Regions from separate parts of the Dysosmobacter sp. Sow4_B12 genome, predicted to be linked through region 3. Evidence: a T-box and tRNA genes for the amino acid it is inferred to sense, from the RefSeq annotation. Region 3 holds a T-box; the other regions hold tRNA genes.
The links. The T-box of region 3 lies ahead of ACTQ4R_RS09395 (glycine--tRNA ligase). A T-box ahead of a tRNA ligase gene usually reads a tRNA of that ligase, here a tRNA-Gly.
Positions count from the first base shown of each region.

Region 1: it encodes a tRNA-Gly, which carries the amino acid that the T-box ahead of ACTQ4R_RS09395 (glycine--tRNA ligase) is inferred to sense. The anticodon was not compared.
Region 2: it encodes a tRNA-Gly, which carries the amino acid that the T-box ahead of ACTQ4R_RS09395 (glycine--tRNA ligase) is inferred to sense. The anticodon was not compared.

Region 1 is NZ_JBQKKR010000019.1:24,652-31,840, forward strand. Features, by position in the region: gene ACTQ4R_RS12305 (homocysteine S-methyltransferase family protein) at 1-852, opposite strand, end outside; gene ACTQ4R_RS12310 (vitamin B12 dependent-methionine synthase activation domain-containing protein) at 842-1,498, opposite strand; gene ACTQ4R_RS12315 (hypothetical protein) at 1,503-1,769, opposite strand; tRNA gene ACTQ4R_RS12320 (tRNA-Gly) at 2,080-2,155, opposite strand; gene ACTQ4R_RS12325 (hypothetical protein) at 2,193-2,918, opposite strand; gene ACTQ4R_RS12330 (lactate utilization protein) at 2,943-3,536, opposite strand; gene ACTQ4R_RS12335 (YitT family protein) at 3,537-4,394, opposite strand; gene ACTQ4R_RS12340 (DNA gyrase subunit A) at 4,414-6,657, opposite strand; gene ACTQ4R_RS12345 (copper amine oxidase N-terminal domain-containing protein) at 6,732-7,189, opposite strand, start outside.
Region 2 is NZ_JBQKKR010000007.1:816-8,004, reverse strand. Features, by position in the region: gene ACTQ4R_RS08070 (hypothetical protein) at 1-111, opposite strand, end outside; gene ACTQ4R_RS08065 (glucose-6-phosphate isomerase) at 490-1,824, opposite strand; gene ACTQ4R_RS08060 (D-alanyl-D-alanine carboxypeptidase family protein) at 1,945-3,066, opposite strand; tRNA gene ACTQ4R_RS08055 (tRNA-Gly) at 3,184-3,257, shown strand; gene ACTQ4R_RS08050 (S-layer homology domain-containing protein) at 3,690-6,533, opposite strand; gene prfB (peptide chain release factor 2) at 6,802-7,189, shown strand, end outside.
Region 3 is NZ_JBQKKR010000009.1:83,094-90,282, forward strand. Features, by position in the region: gene rnpA (ribonuclease P protein component) at 1-278, shown strand, start outside; gene yidD (membrane protein insertion efficiency factor YidD) at 275-484, shown strand; gene yidC (membrane protein insertase YidC) at 535-1,692, shown strand; gene jag (RNA-binding cell elongation regulator Jag/EloR) at 1,702-2,526, shown strand; gene ACTQ4R_RS09385 (helix-turn-helix domain-containing protein) at 2,572-2,796, opposite strand; gene ACTQ4R_RS09390 (hypothetical protein) at 2,932-3,099, shown strand; T-box leader at 3,168-3,375, shown strand; gene ACTQ4R_RS09395 (glycine--tRNA ligase) at 3,442-4,863, shown strand; gene ACTQ4R_RS09400 (LTA synthase family protein) at 4,983-6,917, shown strand; gene ACTQ4R_RS09405 (DUF6881 domain-containing protein) at 6,959-7,189, opposite strand, start outside.

The DNA of each region.
Region 1 (7,189 bases), on a different contig from region 3:
CGTTTTGCCCTTCAGCGCCGCCGCCACGGCCCGGATATAGGCCGGGGACGTGCCGCAGCAGCCGCCGAACAGCGTGACGCCCAGGTCCAGGCAGGGGGCCAGGGCCGCCGCGAAGGCCTCCGGTCCCATGTCGTAGTGGCCGTCCACCGGGTCCGGCAGGCCCGCGTTGGGCTTGGCGATCACCGGCAGGCGGGTGTTTTCGCACAGCTCTTTCAGCATGGGGGCCAGCATGTCCGGCCCCAGGGAGCAGTTGAGGCCGATGGCGTCCGCGCCCAGGCCCTCCAGCGTCCGGGCCATGGAGGCCACGGTGCAGCCGGTAAACGTGCGGCCCCGGGGCTCAAAGGACATGGTGACGAAGGCCGGCAGGTCCGTGTGCTCCTTCACCGCCAGCAGCGCCGCCCTGGCCTCCGCCAGGTCCGTCATAGTCTCAATGACCGCCAGGTCCGCCCCGGCCCGGGCGCCGGCCTCCGCCATCTCCCGGAACAGGTCATAGGCCCGCTCAAAGGGCAGGCTGCCCATGGGCTCCAGCAGCTCTCCCAGCGGGCCGATGTCCAGAGCAACCAGGGCCCGGCCGCCCACCGCCTCTTTCGCCACCTTCACCGCCGCCGTGACGATCTCCGCCACGGAGCGGCCGGTCCGGGCCAGCTTCAAGCCGTTGGCGCCGAAGGTGTTCGTATACACCACCTGGCTGCCGGCGTCCACATATTCCTCGTACACGGAGCGCAACAGGGCCGGCTCCGTCAGATTCAGCAGCTCCGGCTGTCCCCCGGGGGGCAGGCCCCGCTGCTGGAGCACGGTGCCCATGGCGCCGTCCAGTATCACGATCTTGTTTTGAATCCCCTCAAATCCCACAGCGCTTTCCTCCTTTGCGCAGCTGGCAACTTGCCGCCATGGCGCAGTATGCACAACCCCGGACACGGGCCATCTGAGGCCGGTCTGCGATGCCGATAACCGCCGTCACCGATTTCATCGGGTTCATCAGGAAGCTCTCTGACACATGGATGCCCACCCGGCGCCCGGCGTCCAAGGCGCCGCAGACCGCCGGCTGGATACAAAGCGGCAGGTCTCCGTAGCCGGGGCTGAACCGGTCCGTGAGAAACCATCCCGGCAGGCGGGCACGAAGCTCCTCCTCCGCCGCATTGCAGCCGCTCTCCACCCAGGCGCTGCCGCAGGCGTCCAGCATGACGGCACGGCCCATGTCCCGGGCCTGCTCCCTGCGCAGCATGGCGTCGAAGCCCGGCCCCAGGGTACAGGCCAGCAGCGCCGCCCTGCGGCACTGGGCCAGCATGGTGGACGCCGCGGCGCCTGTGAGGCGCACGCCGGTGCCGGCCAGGCGGATGGTTTTCTCCTCCCGCTCCAGGTCGAACACACGGTATACATACCGGGGCTCCAGGGCGGCCGTCAGCTCCGCCGCCACCGCCGCTGCCTGCCGCCGCAAGTCCTCGTCTCCCGCTCCGGCGCCTAGGTAGCGTATGGCCTCCATGATGTCCAGCTCCACGGTTTCACTTCCTTTGCATATTCTTTAATACTATAACGGGTTTTCGGTAAAATGTATAGCCCCTTTTCCCAGAATTTCCGGGAAAAGGGGCTGTTTTTGCTCTCTGTCCGGCCATGGTGGAAAGCAGGGCAAGCGCCGCCAGCGGCGGAGGAAGCGCCCTGCTTTCGAGGAAGCGCCCCGGTTTGCGGGTTTCGGCAAAAGCCGAAAACCGGAACGGCGCGACGGTGTTCGGCAGCGTGTTCGCTTCTAGCAAAAGAAAAAGGACATCCAAAGCTGGATGTCCTCAAGCAGGGTTCCCGCCGGGACCCAGCGCAGCGGTCCCGGCGGGAAAGCGAAGAAAAAGTTCGTCCGGCGCATGAAAAAAGCCCTAAGGCTTTTTTCATCGCCTTAGGACTTTTTCTGAGCTGGAGCGGGCAACGAGGCTCGAACTCGCTTCCCGGCATCCCACGAACGGCCTTCGGCCATTCGCAGGAACCCTGCCTCACCTCTGATTAAATATGCGCTTCGCGCATGGGTGGAGGTAGCGAGTTCGCTTCTAACAAAAGAAAAAGGACATCCAAAGCTGGATGTCCTCTCTTAGCTGGAGCGGGCAACGAGGCTCGAACTCGCTACCTCCACCTTGGCAAGGTGGCGCTCTACCAGATGAGCTATGCCCGCGGAACAAGGGTTATTTTAGCAAAGGAAATCCCCCTTGTCAAGAGTTTGTTTCTATATTTTCAAAATTTTCTTCCGGTGCTTCCGGGGTCTCCGCCACACTGTCCTCTTCTGTCAGCTCGGCACCCTCCAGCACAAATTCAATGAGCCCCACCGGCTCCTCCGCCGGATAGTAATACACGCCCCAGGGCGGCGTGTTCTCCAGCCCCCGGTCCAACCGCAGCTGGGCGGTGACCTCCCTCACCCGCTCCCGGTCTCCGGAGCGCCAGTAGCCGATGCGTACCGCCAGCTCGGTCTCCTCATTGTCCAGGGCCGCCTCCAGCAGGCTGGACAGCGCCTCCGTGCTGGTGGCGTTCACTACCGCCTGGATCTGCTCCGCCGTGCGGCGGTAGCCGATCTGGACGGACACCTCGTAATAGCCCCGCTGGACCTGGCTGGCCGACGTGATGAACTCCACGGCGTAGGCGCCCATGGGCGTCTCCTGCTGGATCTCTGCGGCGGCTTGCTCCAGCGTTTCCGCCACGGTCAGATCGTCTTTAAAGTTGTAAAGCCGAATGGTGGCGCTTTCCGTGTGCTGGCCGATCAGCAGCAGCAGGTCGTTGACGATGTCCTGGTGGTTCTCCGCCCGGAGGGTATCCGCCGCCTCGCTCTCCCAGAATTTGCTGCTGTGAGGCTCCACAGTGCTGTACTGACGCTCCAGCAGAGAGGCGCATCCCGTCAGCAGCGCAAAGGCGCACAGCGCCCCGATGATCCGCGTATATTTCACAGGTCACGCCTCCCTCCGGCAGTCTTAATAGCCCAGTTCCTCGTCCACCAGGACCACTTCCATCTCCATGCCCATCATGGCCTCCCACAGCACCACCAGGCCCCGGCAGATACGGTCCGGGCTCTTGCAGTCATAGCAGCGGTCACCCTTGACGGCGCAGGGCGTTTTGCGCTTGAGCCGCTGGGCGTTTTTCGGCGCGGCGATGTTCCGGGCCCGCCACAGCGCCTGGTCATAGGTGGGCGCCAGCTTGTTGCGGCCCACGATGAAATACACCTTCTCATGGCCGAACAGGGTGCCGGCCACCCGGTTGCCGGCGCCGTCGATGTTGATGAGTTCGCCGGTCTCCGCCAGGCCGTTGACGGAGGTGATGTACACCTGGGCGCCCATGGCGGCGGCACGCTCCGCCGGGCCGTTGGTCCAGTGCCAGTGCACTTCGTTGTGAGACGCCAGCTGATCATACAGTCCCAGCTCCTGAGCCGTCACGGAGCCGCCAATGCCCACGCTCTTGCCGTCAATGGCGCCGTCCAGATAGGCGGCGGCCTCCGCGCCGGTGGCGAAGGTCTTGACGGAAAAGCCCCGGCCGGCGAGGTTTTTCTGCACATTGGTGAAGTCAGTCATTTACAGTTCCTCCTTTTGATAATCGCCGAATCCCTCGCCCAGCACCTCATGGGCGTCGCAGACGATGAGGAAGGCGTTGGGGTCAATATCGTGGACCGCGCGCTTGATCTGCACGATCTCCTTTTGCTTAAAGGCCACCAGCAGCACCTGCTTGGGCGCCCCGGTCCAGCCTCCCTGGCCCTGGAGAATGGTGACGCCCCGGTCCTGCTTTTGCAGCAGGGCGTCGGCAATGGACTGCCAGCGGTCAGAAATGATATAGGCCACCTTGGAGGTGTCCAGTCCATAGAGCACCGTATCCATGACTCTTGAGGACACGAAGATGGCCACCGCGCCGTACAGCGCCGCCTCCACCCGGCCAAACACCAGCGCCGCCAGGACCAGCACCGCCCCGTCCGGCAGCAGCATGAGCTTGCCCATAGGGAGCCATGGGAATTTCAGCTTTAACAGCCGGGCCACGATGTCCGTGCCGCCGGTGGTGGCGCCCTGGGAGAACACCAGGCCGAAGCCCAGGCCCATGGCGGCGCCGCCGCACAGGCAGGCCAGCATGGGGTCCATGGCCGGGAAGCGCCACAGGGCGGCAATGGCATCGATGGCGAAGGAGCTCACCGTCATGGAAAACAGGGACGAGGCCAGCAGGTGCCAGCCGATGAACTTCCACCCCGCCAGAAACAGCGGGATATTCAGCGCAAAAGTCAAAACGCCCACGGAAAGGACTGGGGCCAGCGCGTTGATGACCTGGGCCAGGCCCGTAATGCCGCCCATGGCCACTTGGTTGGCGGCAAAAAAGACATCGAAGGCCAGGGCGAAGATGACGGAGCCCAGGGTGATGATACCGTAGCTTTTCAGTTGTTTTTTCATAGGTTTTCTCGCCGTCTCCTCAATCCAGCAGGTCCAGCTGCTTTTCCTCGGAGTCCTCCTGCCGCAGCAGGGCGCCGGCGGCGGGCAGTGCCCGGACCCGGTAGCGGCTCAAGTGGGAGATGCCGCTCTCCTCCAGGGTCTTGACGGTGTCCAGGCGGTATTTGGGCTTTAGGTTCATGACCGCCACGCCCTGGGTGGTGCGGGTGGTCTTGGGGGCCAGCAGCGCCGTGTGGAAAATGAGGCAGCGGGGCTCCGTGGAGTACACCGCCAGCTCGCAGTCGCTGTCGATGCGGCGGACGCAGGCCAGAGGCGCCTTGTCGGAGTAAGCGCCGGTGAGCTTGCGGCGGTTGGAGGTAGTCTGGTAGGCCTTGATCTCCACCCGGGCCGCCTTGCCGTTTTCAAAGAAGAACAGCAGCGCGCCGGAGTAGTCTCCCGGCAGCACGGCGAACACCACGTTCTCCCCCGGGTCCATGCCCAGCTTGGCGGGCAGGTAATCCCCCAGGACGCTGGCCTTGGCGTCGTCGAAGTCGCTGAGGCGGGTCTTGTACACCTGGCACTTGTCCGTGAAGAACATGATCTCCGCAGCGTTGGTGGTCTCGAAGCTCTGGCGCGGGCCGTCGCCCTCCTTGTACTTCTGCTCGCTGTTCATACGCAGCGAGGCGGGGGTGATTTTCTTAAAGTACCCCTCCCGGGACAGGAACACGCTGACGGGGTAGTCCTCCACCGCCGCTTCTTCCTTGTACTCCTCCACCTCGTGGCCGTAGACGATGGCGGTGCGGCGGGGCTCGCCGTACTTTTTCGCCACCGCCGCCAGTTCCTCCACGATGATCTTCTTCACCCGTCTGGGGCTGCCCAGAATATCCTCCAGGTCGTCGATCTCATCCTGCAATGCCGCCGTCTCGTTGACCCGCTTGAGGATGTATTCCTTGTTGATGTTGCGCAGACGTATCTCCGCCACGAACTCCGCCTGGACCTGGTCGATGCCGAAGCCGATCATCAAATTGGGGATGACCTCGGCCTCCTCCTCCGTCTCCCGGATGATCTTGATGGCCTTGTCGATGTCCAGCAGGATGCGCTTGAGGCCCTTCAACAGGTGCAGCTTTTCCTTCCGCTTGCTGAGGACGAAATAGGTCCGCCGCCGGACGGACTCCGTCCGCCAGGCGGTCCACTCCTCCAGCAGCTGCCGCACCCCCAGCACCCGGGGGCTGCCGGCGATGAGGACGTTGAAGTTGCAGGCAAAGGAATCCTCCAGGGGCGTCTGCTTGTAGAGCTTCATCATGAGCTTGTCCGGGTCCACGCCCCGCTTGAGGTCGATGGCCAGCTTCAAGCCGCTGAGATCCGTCTCGTCCCGCATGTCGGCGATTTCCTTGGCCTTGCCGGCCTTGATGAGCTCCGCCACCTTGTCCAAAATAGCCTCCACCGTGGTGGAGTAGGGGATCTCGTAGATCTCGATGAGGTTTTCTTCCTTCACGTAGCGGTACCGGGCCCGGACCCGGACGCTGCCCCGGCCGGTGTCGTAAATGTCCCGCAGAGAGGCTGGGTCGCAGATAAGCTCGCCGCCGGTGGGAAAGTCCGGCGCCAGCAGCGTCTCCGTCAAATCGCAGGCGGGGTTTTTCAGGTACGCTATGGTGGTGTCGCAGACTTCCTTGAGGTTAAAGCCGCAGAACTGGGAGGCCATGCCCACGGCGATGCCGCTGTTGGCAGACACCAGAATGTTGGGGAAGGTGGTGGGCAGCAGGGCCGGCTCCTTCATGGTGTTGTCGTAGTTGTCCACAAAGTCCACGGTGTCGCTGTCGATGTCCCGGAAGAGCTCCGCGCAGATGGCGGTGAGCTTGGCCTCCGTGTACCGGGGCGCCGCGCAGGACATGTCCCGGGAGTAGGACTTGCCGAAGTTGCCCTTGGAGTCCACAAAGGGGGTCAGCAGCGCACCGTAGCCCTTGGAAAGGCGGACCATGGTGTCATAGATGGCAGCGTCGCCGTGGGGGTTGAGACGCATGGTCTGGCCCACGATGTTGGCGGACTTCGTCCTGGCGCCGGTGAGCAGGCCCATTTTGTACATGGTGTACAGGAGCTTGCGGTGGGAGGGCTTGAAGCCGTCGATCTCCGGGATGGCCCGGGAAACGATGACGCTCATGGCGTAGGGCATGTAGTTGGTCTCCAGGGTATCGGTGATGGGCTGCTCCACCACCTGGGCGTGAAGGCCCAGGACATTGGGGTTATTGACTTTGGGATGCCCCTCCTGGGGCTGCTTTTTCTTCGGCATACGTTCGGTTCCTTCTAATCATGATTTTGCAGGGGACCGCAGAGACGGTCACGCCGTCTCCGCGGATGAGAGGTTTACGCAAACAGCTCCGGCACGGCGCTGCCGTTTTCCTCAAAGGGATATTCAAAGGGGTCCTCGCCCTCGTAGGGATCGATGACTGTCGCTCCCGCCGGCGGCGCGGTGACGGGCCGGGCGGTAGACGGGGCGGCGGTGGCCGTGTAGCGCAGGTTCAGGTCAAACTGGTTTTTCAGCCGCAGCAGCAGCTGCATGTTCACTCTCGTGGCGGAAACGCTGCCGGAGGCGTCCACCAGGGCCACATTGCCGTAGCCGCTGTCCTTGTTCTGCACCAGGACCCGGAAGGTGGCATCGCCGGAGCGGGCGATCTTCAGCTCCAGGTCCAGCTTGTCAAACTCGCTGGCCCACTGGGCGTACTCCTCGCCGCCCTCGGCGGCCAAAGCCGCCTCATAGTCCGCCTTGTCATAGCGCAGGACGCTGTATCCGCCGTTGGACTGGAAGCAGTCGTCGCCCACAT
Region 2 (7,189 bases), on a different contig from region 3:
GGCCTCAATGCAAACCACGTTGCCGGGCTCGTCCTTCGCCGCGTTGTTGATCAGTTCGATGAGCTGCTTGGTCTTGCCGGAACCCTTGACGCCCATGATCAGTCTGACCATAATAAATCACTCCTGTCTCACTAATAAAATCGCCGGGGGAAATGGATAGATTGCTATTGTCAGCATACCATAAGAATTTGCAAAAGACAATGCAAAAAAGCAAATTCAAACTTTGTTCATAATGTAATATTGACAGATGTCCGTCATCTGCCGGATAGAGCGCCGCGGTTACTCCGCCAGCTTGGCCTCCAGGTCCGCCTTGCGATCCTCGTAACCGGGCTTGCCTCCCCATGGGACCGGTCCCATGGGGGCCCCTCTGATAGGACTTGACCTGTCGGGAATGAATCCCGCCAGGTCCGAGGTTTTGGCCGGGGCCAAAACGCTCGTACGCCGCTTCGCGGCGGCTCCTGGGCAAGCGGCACTGGAAAAACGCCGCGGTTACTCCGCCAGCTTGGCCTCCAGGTCCGCCTTGCGGTCCTCGTAACCGGGCTTGCCCAGGAGAGCAAACATGTTTTTCTTATAGGCCTCCACGCCGGGCTGGTCGAAGGGGTTCACGTCCAGCAGATAGCCGGACAGGCCGCAGGCGTACTCAAAGAAGTAGATGAGCTGGCCCAGGGCCTCGGCGGTCTTGCCGTCGGCCTCCACGATGATGTTGGGCACGCCGCCCTCCGTGTGGGCCAGGAGGGTGCCCTCCATGGCGCGGTCCCGGATGAAGTCCATATCGGTGCCGGCCAGGAAATTCAAGCCGTCGCCGTCGGCCTCGTCCCGGGGGACGGCCAGACGGTTTTCAGAGGGACCCAGGCGCACCACGGTCTCGAACATGAGGCGCTTGCCCTCCTGGATGTACTGGCCCATGGAGTGGAGGTCGGCGGTAAACTCCACGCTGGCGGGGAATAAGCCCTTGTCGTCCTTGCCCTCGCTCTCACCGTACAGCTGCTTCCACCACTCCAGCATGAAGCGGAAGGCGGGGTCGTAGCAGGCCAGCAGCTCCACGGAGCGGCCGGAGCGGTACAGCTCGTAGCGGATGGCGGCGTAGCGCCAGGCGGGGCAGTCGTAGGAGGGCTCGGCGCAGCGGTCCATCATCTGGGCGGCGCCCCGCATGAGGGCGTCGATGTCCACGCCGGTGACGGCGATGGGCAGCAGGCCCACGGCGGTCAGCACGCTGTAACGGCCGCCCACATTGTCGGGCACCACGAAGGTCTCCCAGCCCTCGGCGTCCGCCAGGGATTTCAAGGCGCCCCGGCTCTTGTCGGTGGTGGCGTAAATGCGGCCCTTGGCGCCCTCCTTGCCGTATTTCTTCTCCAGGGCCTCCCGGAAGAAGCGGAAGGCCACGGCGGGCTCCGTGGTGGTGCCGGACTTGGAGATGACGTTCACGGAGAAGTCCACGTCCGCCACCAGGTCCAGGACCTCCTGCAGGGCGTCGGCGGACAGGCCGTTGCCGGCAAAATAGACGTTGGGGGTGTTCTTCTTTTTCAAGTTGTAGTTGGGGGAGCACAGGCAGTCGATGACGCCCCGGGCGCCCAGGTAGGACCCGCCGATGCCGATGACCACCAGCGCCTGGGAATCGCTCTGGATCTTGGCGGCGGCCTTCTTGATGCGGGCGAACTCCTCCCGGTCGAAGCTGCGGGGCAGGTGGACCCAGCCGGTGAATTCGCCGCCGGCGCCGCTGGCGTTCTGAAGCTTTTCGTGGGCGTGCTTCAAGCGGGGGGCCAGGGCCTCCTCGTAAGGCATGGGCAGGAAGGATTTCATATGGAACAACTTGACATCCAGCATGTGAACAAGTCCTTTCTTTTGTTTTGGCGGTCTGGCCGCCTGTGGGAATATCTTGTAAAAAGTATACCATTCCCGAAGGACAACAGCAAGAGAAAACCGTCGTGTTTTGACAAAATCCCCTCACCCCGCCAAAAAAGCTATGCGCAGCAGGCGCACCAGCATCTGGGAGAAGGTGATGCGGGGAACGGTCTCGCCCGCCAGAATGGGGATCTCCGCCACGGTCTCCTCCCCGGCCGTCACGGTGAGGGTCCCCAGCCGGTCCCCGGCCGCCACCGGCGCCGACGCGGACCCGGCCAGCTCCACTGTCTGGGTCAAGGCGCCGGCCTTGGACTTTTCCAGCAGCAGCACATTTCCCTCCCCCAGCACCGGCTGCACGGTGGCCTGGGTCCCCAGCTCCACCGGGATGGGAGGCAGGGCCTCCTCCGGGACGATGGCTTTCAAGGCGTAGGTGGAAAAGCCGTAGCTGAGGAGGCTTTTGGCGTCCTCAAACCGCTGGGCGGAGGTGGCGTCCTTCATGATGACGGAGATGAGCTCCATGCCGTCCCGCTCCGCCGTGGCGGACAGGCAGTACAGGGCGCTGTCGGTGGAGCCGGTCTTGAGGCCCGTAGCCCCCTCGTAAAAGCGGATGAGCTTGTTGGTGTTCACCAGCTGCGAGGCGCCGTTTCGCAGGGTGTCCATCCAGATGGTGGTGTAGCGGCGGATGTCCGGGTGGCGGAGGACCAGCTCCCGGCTCATGAGGGCGATGTCGTAGGCGGAGGTGAGATGCCCCTGGGCCGGCAGGCCGGTGGCGTTTTGAAAGGTGGTGTCCGCCATGCCCAGCTCCGCCGCCCGCTGGTTCATCCGCTCCACGAAGGCGTCCTCGCTGCCGGCCACCTGCTCCGCCAGGGCCACGGCGCAGTCGTTGGCGGACACCACGCACACGGCCTTGAGCATGTCGTCCACGGTCATCTGCTCATTTTCCTTCAGCCAGATCTGGCTGCCGCCCATGGAGCAGGCGTGGGCGGAGGCGGTGACCACGGTGTCATAGCTGAGCTGGCCGCTGTCGATGGCCTCCATCACCAGCAGCAGCGTCATGATTTTCGTGACGCTGGCGGGCTCCAGGCGGGCGTGCTCGTCCTTGGCGAACAGCACGGTGCCTGTCTCCTTTTCCATCAGCAGCGCCGAGGGCGCCGACACCTCAATGGCGCCGGCGCCGGTGGTCAGCACCAGGACCGCACCCAGGGCAGCAAGGAATTTTTTCATGGTGATCCCCCTTTGCATCGTTGGTAAAACCTATGACGCCGGAGGCTCGTTCATGACAGGCCGACATTTTTCGGGTTGCAATTTCCAAAGAGGTCTGCTATAATACCCACCAGACACGCGGCTATAGTTCATCGGTAGAACGGCAGCTTCCCAAGCTGCATAGGTGGGTTCGACTCCCATTAGCCGCTCCAGCTCGTCGCAAGCGTCATATCGCTTGCGACGAGTTTTTATGCTCTGCATTAAAAACTCGTCTCGCACTCATTTTGCTGCTCCTCGCTTTCGACTGCGATTCGCTTTGCTGGATTCGCAGTCGAGGAAGAATATCCAAATTGTCCATGCGTTATATGTCGGAGCAAAGTCCGCTTTGCTCCGACGTTCTTTTATTCCTGCGGAACAAAAGAGCGTCATCCGCCCGCTCCCTTGCTCCTCCTTTCCAACCGCGATCCGCAGCGCAGCCGTTGGCGGCTTTGCCGCCTTACGGATGCGGCGTGCCCCTTGCGGGTGCTGCGCTGGGCTCGCGGCCGAGTGAGGGGACGGCGTTCAAGATGGCGTTTTGCCGCATTGGCATATCAAAGAAGCCGCCTCCGGGATGAAAGTCCCGGGGGCGGCTTTTGGCCGGAAGCTCAGCCGTTGTAATTTTTCATGCGCCAGACGATGGCGGCCACCTGGCCCCGGGTCAGCGTGTTGCTGGGGCGGAAGGTGCTGGTGCCGCCGGAGAAGTAGCCCTCCACGATGCCGGCGGCGCTGAGCGCCTGCACGTACACATCGGAGGTGTCAGTGAAGGGCTTGACGCTGGAGAGCTCCGAGGTGCTCAGCTCCATGGCCTTGGCGGCGATCTGGGCCACCGCCAGACGGGTGATGGGCGCGTCCAGGTCCACGGTGCCGCTGACGAGCTTGTCGCTCTTGGCCTTGGTCAGGTAGCCGCTGGCCCAGTGGGTGCCGGTCTTTTCCTGGACGGGATAGCCGGCGGCCAGCATGATGAGCTTCAAGGCCTGGCCGTAGGTGACGGTGTTGTTGGGCCGGAAGGTGCCGTTGGAATAGCCGTCAATGACGTCGGCGTCGCACATCTCCACCACGTACTTGTAGCACCAGGTGGAGGAGGTCACGTCAGAGAACTTGGGGATGGAGTTCACCACGCCCAGGGAGAACTTGCCCATGCCGATGGCGTTGCCGGCGGCGTTATAGGCCACATACGGGATCTCCACGGAGCCGGTAAAGCCGCCGGCGGGGACAAACTGCAGGTTGGAGATCTGGCTGGAGCCGCTGCCGTACGTGTACAGGGCAGAGGTGTCGGCCTTGGTGCCGTTGGTCAAGCGGACGGTGCCCTGGGCGGCGGTGGGCAGGCTCAAAAGACGGATGCTGCCCAGGGACAAGCCGGTGCCCTTGGACACGGCGCCGGAGATGGCGCTGGCGGGGAAGGTAACGGCGGTGCCCTTGGGAGTGACGCCGTAGACCTCGGACATGGTGTCCAGGGTGACGCTGAGGAGGATGCTGCCGGACACGGACTTGGAGCCGCTGCCGTAGGCGGTGAAGGAGATGCTGGGGCAGTAGTTGAAGCCGTTGGGGATGAAGGTCAGCTCACTGAGGGCGTAGTCCTTGGTGCTGCCGGGGCTGAAATAGAACTTGTAGTCCTTGCAGTTGTCATTGGTCAGCCGGACCTTCTCGCCGTACTTGCTGGCGCCGTAGTAGTCATAGTACAGGCTGCCGGAGGAGGGCAGGGCGGTGAACTTCACGTATTCCAGATTGCTGCTGGGATAGGATTTCTTCAGGAACCGGGCGAAATCGTTGTGGTTGAGCTGCACGGAGCTGCTGTAGGTGGTGTAATAGCGGATGTCCGCGGCGCCCTTGCCGGAGATGGAGGTCCCGCCGCCGGCGTCCTTTTCCCCCTCGGGGGAGATGACCAGCACGCCATCCAGGTAGTTGTCCTCGTCGTACCAGGCTCGGAACTCCAGGCTCAAGGCCTCGTCAAAGTCGTCGTCCGCCACAAAGCTGAGGCTGTCCAGGGCGTAGTCGCCGTAATCGTCGGAGCTGTAATAGAAGGGCTCGTCGGTGAGGTCCGTCTTGGAGAACTTTTCCTCCTCCTTGCCGTCGTAATCATAGTAGATGGCGCCGCCGGCGGACTTGTAGGAGTTATCGGGATAGAAGGTGACGTAGCGGACGGTCTTGGAGTACTCCTCCTTGAAGAACTTATTGAAGTCGGCCCGGTCAAACGCCACCTCGTCGCCGGGGGCCACGGTGTAGCTGATGTCGCCGTCTTCCTCGTCGTCCTCCACGTCGCCGATGCGGATCTCCAGGACGCCGTCCAGGGTCTCGTCGTCGCCCTGCAGGGTGAACTCCAGGGTCACCACTTCGCCGTCGGCGTCCTCGTCCGCCAGGAAGGACAGCTTATTCAAAGGATAGTCGCCGCTTTTGGAGTATTCGAACTCGTAGTCGTCCAGGGTGCTCTTGGTGATTTTTTCCTCGTCCTTGCCGTCGTAGTCGAAATACAGAAGGCCGGTGGAGGAGGAGAGGTTGTCGCTGTCGGTAAAGACCACGGAGCGGAAGGTGTCATCGTCGTATTCGTCCTCGAAGAGCTCCTTGAATGCCGCGCGGTCAAAGAGGATCTCGTCGTCGGGCTCCACCTCCATCACCAGGTCCGCCTTGCCGGAGGAGGAGCTGCTGCCCTTGCCGATCTTCACCGCCACCGTGGCCTTTACGTCATCATCGTCGCCGTAGAGGACGCAGTCCAGGGTGATGGTGTGGCTGGAGGCATCCTTGGCAGCCACGAAGCTCAGACTGTTGATGGGGTAGTCGCTGTTTTTGGAATACTCGAACTCGTAGTCCTCCATGTCGCTCTTGGTGATCTTCTCCTCTTCCTTGCCGTCATAGTCAAAGTAGAAGGAGCCGCAGGCGCTTTTATAGCTGCTGTCCGGCTTGAAAACCACATAGTCGAAGCTGCCGCCGCAGACATCCTCGTACAGGTCCTTGAAGTCGCCCCGGACAAAGGTCACGGTCTCGCCGGCGTCCACCTTATAGGTGATGTCGGCGCTGGAGGAGCTGGACGAAGAGGTGGTGGAGACGCTGCGGCCGCAGGTGTCGCACTTGTTGTCGCGGTTGCGGTCGATGTGGCCGCCCTCGTTGATCTTGTAGCCGCAGGTGGTGCACTCCTTCCAGTGGCTGGAGGCGCTGCTCTTCCAGCCGGAGAAGGTGTGGGTCACCCGGACCTGCTGGGCGCCGCAGACGGAGCACTCCTTCCAGTGCTCGGTGGTGTTGTATTTATATGCGGAGGCGAAGGTGTGCTTTGCCTCCTCGGTCCCCGTGCAGCCGTTGACGGTGCACTTGCGCTGGTGGTACGTGTCATCCAGCGAGACCCATGCGCCCCAGTCGTTGTGGCTGCAGCTGACAGCCAGGGCGGCGGGCATCATGCCGCCCACCAGGGTCAGGGCCAGCAGAATGGCCGGCAGTTTCTTCGTGAAAAAGCTTTTCATGACTTCCCTCCATTGTGATCGCGTTTGCGGGTTGCTTTCTTCCTACCTGTACCATATCGGAAAAGCCCCTTCAAATCATGAACAAATTATGAATAAGCGCCCCTTTCCGGAAGATGGAAAAATATTTTTTCCGCCCCTTTCCGCCGCGGACGCCGGGAAGGAGGAAAATCGGCGGAAATTTCCGCGGTTATGCACGTTTTTCTTTACAAAAATAGTTTCCTTCGTTATAATACTATGGCTAATGAAATTCAGTGAATGGAGAATCGCCATGGCTTTGATCGAGTACGATGAATACAAGCAGAAGCTCCGGGACCTGGGACCCGAGCTGGACAAGCTGTCCGCCGCTCTGGATATCGACAGTGCCCGCCAGGAGGCGGAGCGCCTGGAGGCGGAGACCGCCCAGGACGGCTTCTGGAATGACCTGGAGCGTTCCCAGAAGGTGCAGATGCGCCTCAAGCAGCTGCAGAATAAGATCACCCGCCAGGAGAAGCTTATCGGGGAGTGGGAGGATCTCACCGCCCTTTGTGAGATGGGCCAGGAGGCCGAGGACGAGGAGCTGCTTGCCGAGCTGAAGGAGGGCTTTGCCGTCCTGGAGGAGAAGGTGGAGGAGACCCGGATGACCACCCTGCTCTCCGGCGAATACGACAACTCCAACG
Region 3 (7,189 bases):
CGGTGAGCGGGTGCATGGTGGTCTACTGCCGGAAAAACAGGCTGGGCCACAACCGCCTGGGCATCACCGTGTCCGTCAAGCTGGGACACGCCGTGGTGCGCAACCGGGCGCGCCGCCGCCTGCGGGAGGTGTACCGCGTCAACAGCGGCGCCCTCAAGCAGGGGTATGACATCATCCTGGTGGCCCGGGGAAAGACCGTAAGCACCGGCTGGAAAGAGCTGAACGACACGTTTTTGCGCCTTTGCCGGAAGCTGGAGCTGATGGGAGAGGGTGTATGAAGCGGCTGCTTTTGTGTTTGATCCGCTTTTACCAGAAGGCGATCTCCCCTTACCGTCCCCGCTGCTGCAACTATATCCCCACCTGCTCCCAGTACGCTGTGGAGGCCATTGAAAAATACGGCGCCCTCAAGGGCGGCTATCTGGCGTTCAGGCGCATCCTGCGCTGCAATCCGTTTCACAAGGGGGGCTACGACCCCGTTCCCTAACGCTGACCGCAGCGGAAAACCAAAGAGAAAAATTGACGGAGGAAAACCCTATGGGATTTTTCGGAACCATCGGATACTATATTTGTATCCCCTTCGCGGCACTGCTGCGCCTGTTCTATAACCTGACGGGCTCCTACGGCGTCGCCATCATCCTCTTTACCCTGGTCATCAAGCTCATTTTGCTGCCCTTCCAGATGAAGTCCAAAAAGAGCATGATCCGCATGAGCCGTATGAACGGCAAGATCCAGGAGATCCAGAAAAAGTACGCCAACAACCAGGTGAAAATGCAGGAGGAGATCCAGAAGTTCTATGCCGAGGAGGGCGTGAGCCCCATGAGCGGCTGCTTGTGGAGCTTCATCCCCCTGCCCATTCTGCTGGCCCTGTACTCCATCATCCGTCAGCCCATCACCCACTTCATGATGCTGTCTGAGGACGTGGTGGAGAAGCTGATCTCCGCCGTCACCAGCGCCGGCATGAGCCTGGAGAGCATCGTGCAGATGAAGGACGGCGCCGCCGTGGTGAAAGATGGCATCACCCAGCTGATGCCCTACGGCCAGATCAACCTGGTCAAGGCCGCCAGCCAGATGCCCGAGCTGACGGGCGGTATCGATGGCTGGATCAACGTCAACTACAATTTCCTGGGCATGGATCTGACGTCCACCCCCTGGGAAGCGGTGAAGAACTTCACCTTCACCGCCGCTGTCATCGGCCTCATCCTCATCCCCATTCTGGCCGGCGGCAGCCAGCTGCTGTTCTCCTGGCTGACCATGAAGCAGCAGCCCACCCCCGACGGCCCCGGCGCCGGCAGCACCAAGTCCATGATGTACATGATGCCCCTCATGTCCGTGTACTTCGCCTTCATCATGCCCGCCGCCCTGGGCGTGTACTGGATCGCCCAGAGCGTCATCTCCCTGGTGCAGGAGCAGATCCTCGGCAAGTTCTACAACAAGAAGCTGGAGGAAGAGGAGAACGCCCGCTTTGAGGCCCGCCAGGCGGACCGGCAAAAGCGTATGGAGCAGGGCCGCCGCCAGCAGGAGAAGTTCAAGGAGCCCGCCCCCAAGATGACCTTGAAGGAAAAGCAGAAGGCCGCCCAGGAGGCAAAGGCCACCAAGAAGAAGATCACCACCAACGAAGCCGGCCGCATCGGAGACCGCCCCTACGCACGGGGACGGGCCTACAAGGCGGACCGCTATGACAGTGAAAATTAAGGAGCCGTTATGAGAGAGTTTATCGATGTAACGGGCAAGACGGAAGAAGAGGCCATCAACAAGGCCCTGGCCCAGCTTGGCATGGACCGGGACGACGTTTCCGTGGAGATCCTGGAGCGGGCAAAGTCCGGCTTCCTGGGTCTGGGCAGCAGCCCCGCCCGCGTCCGGGTCAGCTACGGTCCCGAGGAAGAGGAGACGCCCGCCCCCGTGGCGGAGGCCCCCAAGGCTGAGGTCAAAAAGGCACCGGAAAAAGCACCGGAGAAAAGACCCGAGAGAAAGCCTGAGAAAAAGGCGGAAAAGCCCGCTTCCGTGAAGCCCGCCCCCGCCCCCAAGAAGGAGACCGCCCCTGCCGCCGACAACGGCGAAGAGGTGGATGATGAGAAGGCCCAGGCCATCAAGAAGTTCTTGAGCGGCCTGCTTGACCAAATGGAGTGCCCCGCCCAGGTGCATGTGTACCTGCCGGAGAAGGGCCGCTACAAGGTCATCCTGGAGGGAAACAACCTGGGCGCCCTCATCGGACGCCGGGGCGAGACCCTGGACGCCATCCAGCAGCTGACCAGCTATTCCGTCAACCGCACCGGCGGCCGTGTCCGGGTCCAGCTGGATGCGGAGAACTACCGGGAAAAGCGGGAGCAGAGCCTCCAGCACCTGGCGATGAAGGTGGCCGGCAAGGTGGTCAAGTACCGCCGCAGCGTCACCCTGGAGCCCATGAACGCCTACGAGCGCCATGTGATCCACACCGCCTTGCAGGAGGTCCCCGGCGTCACCACCTATTCCACCGGCACCGAGCCCAACCGCCGCGTCATCGTGGCCTACGACCGGGACAAGAAGTAAACACCCTATGGAAACCCCCCGCCCATTCGGGCGGGGGGTTTATCGTTACCGTATTTCAAACAGCTTTGCCGGGGAAATCTCCAGGGCTTCGGCAATATCCAAAAGAGCTTCCACGCTGGGGGATGCCATGGCGGTCTCGATCTTCTGGATGTGGTTTTTGCTGTATGAAGTCATCTCTGCCAGCTTTTGCTGGGTGATTCCCTTTTGCTTTCGGTAATACAGGATGTTCAGTCCGATGCGGAGAAAATCCTCATGGTGTCTTTCATTCACACAACTCACCTCTCCTGGGTACTAGTTTACCGGAAGGCGACACTTCTTTATACAAACCAAAAAAGCGTAAAAACATCATATTATATTGTTTTTTCACATTGAAAGTAGTATTATATCCCATGAGGTGAGAATACGATGAGCTATCACGAGCTGTATGTATCCCTCTATGGCGCCATTGCGGACGCTTTGGACCAGCTGGACGAGGGCAACATCGTCACGGCCATCCATATTTTGAAAAGCGCCCATATCACGGCGGAGGAAAAAATTTTGGAACTGGACGTGATCCCCGACGAGTGCTTTTGAAAATGCGGTTTTTGCAGGTTTTTCCTTGACATTTCCTTGACATTTCTGGGGTTTTATACTAGAATGTGGCTACTGTGTGGATAGGGAACAGTAGCCCAGGCGTCCGGGCGCAGAGAAGAGGCGGTTGGTGAGAGCCTCAGCCGGAGCAGGGGGGAAGGCACCCTGGAGCAGCGGAGCGGAAATGCTTCGCCGGCCAGCCGCCGTTACCGGCCAAGAGTGCGTATCAGCCAGATACGAATTCAGGTGGAACCACGGACTATTTAGTTCGCCCTGAGCCTAAAAAAGGCTCGGGGCGTTTTTTGCGTCTTGAGCCAATCCAAAAAAGGAGTAGACGAGAACATGATGAAAAACACCGAAAAGACGATGGACAAGATCGTCGCCCTGTGCAAGAACCGCGGCTTTATTTTCGCCGGCAGCGAGATCTACGGCGGCCTGGCCAACACCTGGGATTACGGCCCCCTGGGCGTGGAGCTGAAGAACAACGTGAAGAAGGCCTGGTGGAAGAAGTTCGTCCAGGAGAACCCCTACAACGTGGGCCTGGACGCCGCCATCCTCATGAACCCCCAGACCTGGGTGGCCTCCGGCCATCTGGCGGGCTTCTCTGATCCCCTCATGGACTGCCGGGAGTGCCATGAGCGCTTCCGCGCCGACAAGCTCATCGAGGACTGGTGCGGCGAGAACGGCTTTGAGCTGCCCAAGCCCATCGACGCCTTCTCCCAGGCGGAGATGAAGGAATTTGTGGAGGAGCACAACATTCCCTGCCCCACCTGCGGCAAGCACAACTTCACCGACATCCGCCAGTTCAATCTGATGTTCAAGACCTTCCAGGGTGTCACCGAGGACGCCAAGAACACCGTGTACCTGCGGCCCGAGACCGCCCAGGGCATCTTCACCAACTTCGTCAACGTCCAGCGGACCACCCGCCGCAAGTTGCCCTTCGGCATCGGCCAGATCGGCAAGTCCTTCCGCAACGAGATCACCCCGGGCAACTTCATCTTCCGTGTCCGGGAGTTCGAGCAGATGGAGCTGGAGTTCTTCTGCCAGCCCGGCACCGACCTGGAGTGGTTCCAGTACTGGCGGACCTTCTGCCACAACTGGCTGCTGGGCATCGGCTTGAAGGACGAGAACCTGCGTATGCGGGACCACTCTCCCGAGGAGCTGTGCTTCTACTCCAAGGCCACCACGGACTTTGAGTTCCTGTTCCCCTTCGGCTGGGGCGAGCTGTGGGGCGTGGCGGACCGCACCGACTACGACCTGACCCAGCACCAGAACACCTCCGGCAAGGATCTGACCTACTTCGACCAGGAGAAGAACGAGCGCTACATCCCCTACGTGGTGGAGCCCTCCCTGGGCGTGGAGCGCAGCGTGCTGGCGGTGCTGTGCGACGCCTACGACGAAGAGGTGGTGGACGAGGCCAAGAACGACGTCCGCGTGGTCATGCACTTCCATCCCGCCCTGGCGCCTTTCAAGTGCGCCGTGCTGCCTCTGAGCAAGAAGCTCAGCGCCAAGGCTTTGGAGATCCAGCAGGAGCTCAGCAAGGACTGGATGGTGGACTTTGACGAGACCGGCTCCATCGGCAAGCGTTACCGCCGGGAGGATGAGATCGGCACGCCTTACTGCATCACCGTGGACTTCGACACCGTGGGCGACGCCGAGAAGGCCGGCGACAACTGCGTCACCGTCCGCGACCGCGACACCATGGAGCAGGTCAGATTGCCCATCAGCGAGCTGAAGGCGTACCTGGCGGAGAAGCTGGCTTATTGAGCCTGATGGCTGGTATCCGGGGAAAAACTGTGTTATACTATGAGGGCCATGGGGATTCCCATGGCCCTCATTTTCAACCATAGAGAGGTTTTTGACGTATGTCGCTTGGGAAACGGGTTTTGAAAAGACGGGAAGCGCCATTGTGGCTGCGGTGCGTGCTGTTCGCCGCCGGCGCCCTTTGCATGGGCCTGGCGGCGGCTGTTGCCGCCCAATGGGTGGTGACCGGCTCCATCGGCAAGGAGGTCTGGCCCTGGTTTTCGGAAAACCCCGGGTATCTGCTGCTGACGGCGCTGCTGTACGGCGCTGTGACGGCTCTTTTGGGGTTTGCCACCGGCCACTTGGCCATTGCCGGGGGCATTGTGGGCTTTTTTGCCCTGGGGCTTTCCCTGGTGGACTATTTCAAAAACGCCATCAATGGCACGCCGTTGGAGCTGGCGGATTTCGGCCTTGCCACCCAGCTGGGACAGGTGGCCGGCGTGGCCGGCGACTTGACGCCGCCGGTGGATTTCTGGCGGGCGGCTCTGGCGCTGGTACTGTGCGTGGCGCTGCTGGCGCTTTTGGGGCGGTTCACCCGCCTGCGGGGCAGGGCGCGGCTCACAGGCGGCGCCGCGACCCTGGCGCTGACGGTGCTGCTGTTCACGCCTTTCGGAGCGGGGCTGCTGGGGCCGGTGTTCGGCGTGGACATGTACACCCGCACCGCCGCCTCCGTCAGCCATGACCGCTACGGACTGACGCTGAGCCTGTGGCGGGACTGCTTTTTGCAGGCCATGAAGGGACCGGAGGGGTACAGCCAGGACTATATGCGCGGCGTGCTGGACCGTATCGACGAGCTGACGGCGGACTATGGGGCGGAGGAGCCGGCGGTGAAGCCCAACGTCATCATGGTGCTGTCGGAGTCCTTCTACGATTTGACCCGGCTGCCGGAGCTCAGCTATGAGCGGGACCCCCTGGAAAATTTCCACGCCCTGGAGGCGGAGAGCATCAGCGGCAGCTTCCACTCCCACTACCTGGGCTACGGCACCGGCTATATCGAAATGGCCATGCTGGAGGGGGTTACCGGCATGGATTTCAACCCCGGCACCAACATCTGCTTCCTGTCTGACGAGAGTTACAGCCTCTTGGACTCCGGCGTGCAGGCCTTCGTGGACCGGGGCTACGAGGCGGAGATGCTCCACGGTTACAACGACAGCCTCTATAACCGCACCGTTACCTATCCCCGCATGGGTTTTTCCGACCTGCTGTTCTCCCAGGACATCCAATCCCTGGGCTTTGACTGGCAGGGCGGTGTCTACGGCGGCTACTATATGAAGGACAGCTACTTCTTCCAGGCCATGCTGGAGCGGATGCGGGCCATCAATGAGCGGGGAAAGCCCGCCTTCCTCTACGGCATCACCATGGAGAACCACCAGCCCTTCGACCCGGAGAAGTTCAATTACGAGTGCCAGATCGGCGTGGAGAGCCAGACCCTCAGCGACGAGAACATGGCCATCGTCCGGGTCATGCTGGAGGGCATCACCCGGGCGGACCAGGCCCTGGGGCGGCTGGTGGAGCAGCTGCGGCAGACGGAGGAGCCCACCATCCTGGTGTTTTTCGGCGACCACCGGCCAAACCTCTTTATGACCGACGGCGACACGGTGTACACCAAGCTGGGCCTGTGCCCGGGCAACGACACCGTGAACTGGACGGCGGAGCAGATCAACGACCTGTACTCCACCGACTACCTCATCTGGGCCAACGACCCGGCGCTGCTGCAGGGGCAGGCAGGCACCCGCACCGACAGCAGCGTCACCGGACTTGTTCCCCAGCTGCTGGAGCTGACCGGCATGGGCTGGACCCGGTGGTGGGCCCTGCAGGACCGCATCAGCCAGTTTTCTCTGACGGACACGGACCTTTACTTTGTAGACGGGGAGGGGAACGGCTATTTCTCCGCGGCGGAGGCGCCCCTCACCGACGAGGAGCGGGAGCTGATCGCGCTGAAGCGGGCTGTCACCTACGACGCCTTTTACGGCAAGCGGTATATCACCGCGGACATGAATAAACGCCCGGGACAATAGAAAACCGGCGGAGCAAACGCTCCGCCGGTTTTTTCAGCCTGTTAAAAGAACATCCCCATGAAGCCGTCGGGCATCTCCCGGCTCTGCTCCCAGATATCCGCGAACTGGGCCCGGGTCAGCTGGGTGACGCTGCCCTCCGCTCCCGCCAGCTGGCGGGGGTCCACCGGCGGCGTGTCCAGGGCGTCAAAGGGCTGGTAGAGGCCGATGCGGTAGACCTCCACCTTTCTCCGCAGGCTCCCCCGGCTGTCCATTTCCAGGTACAGCCGCCAGGG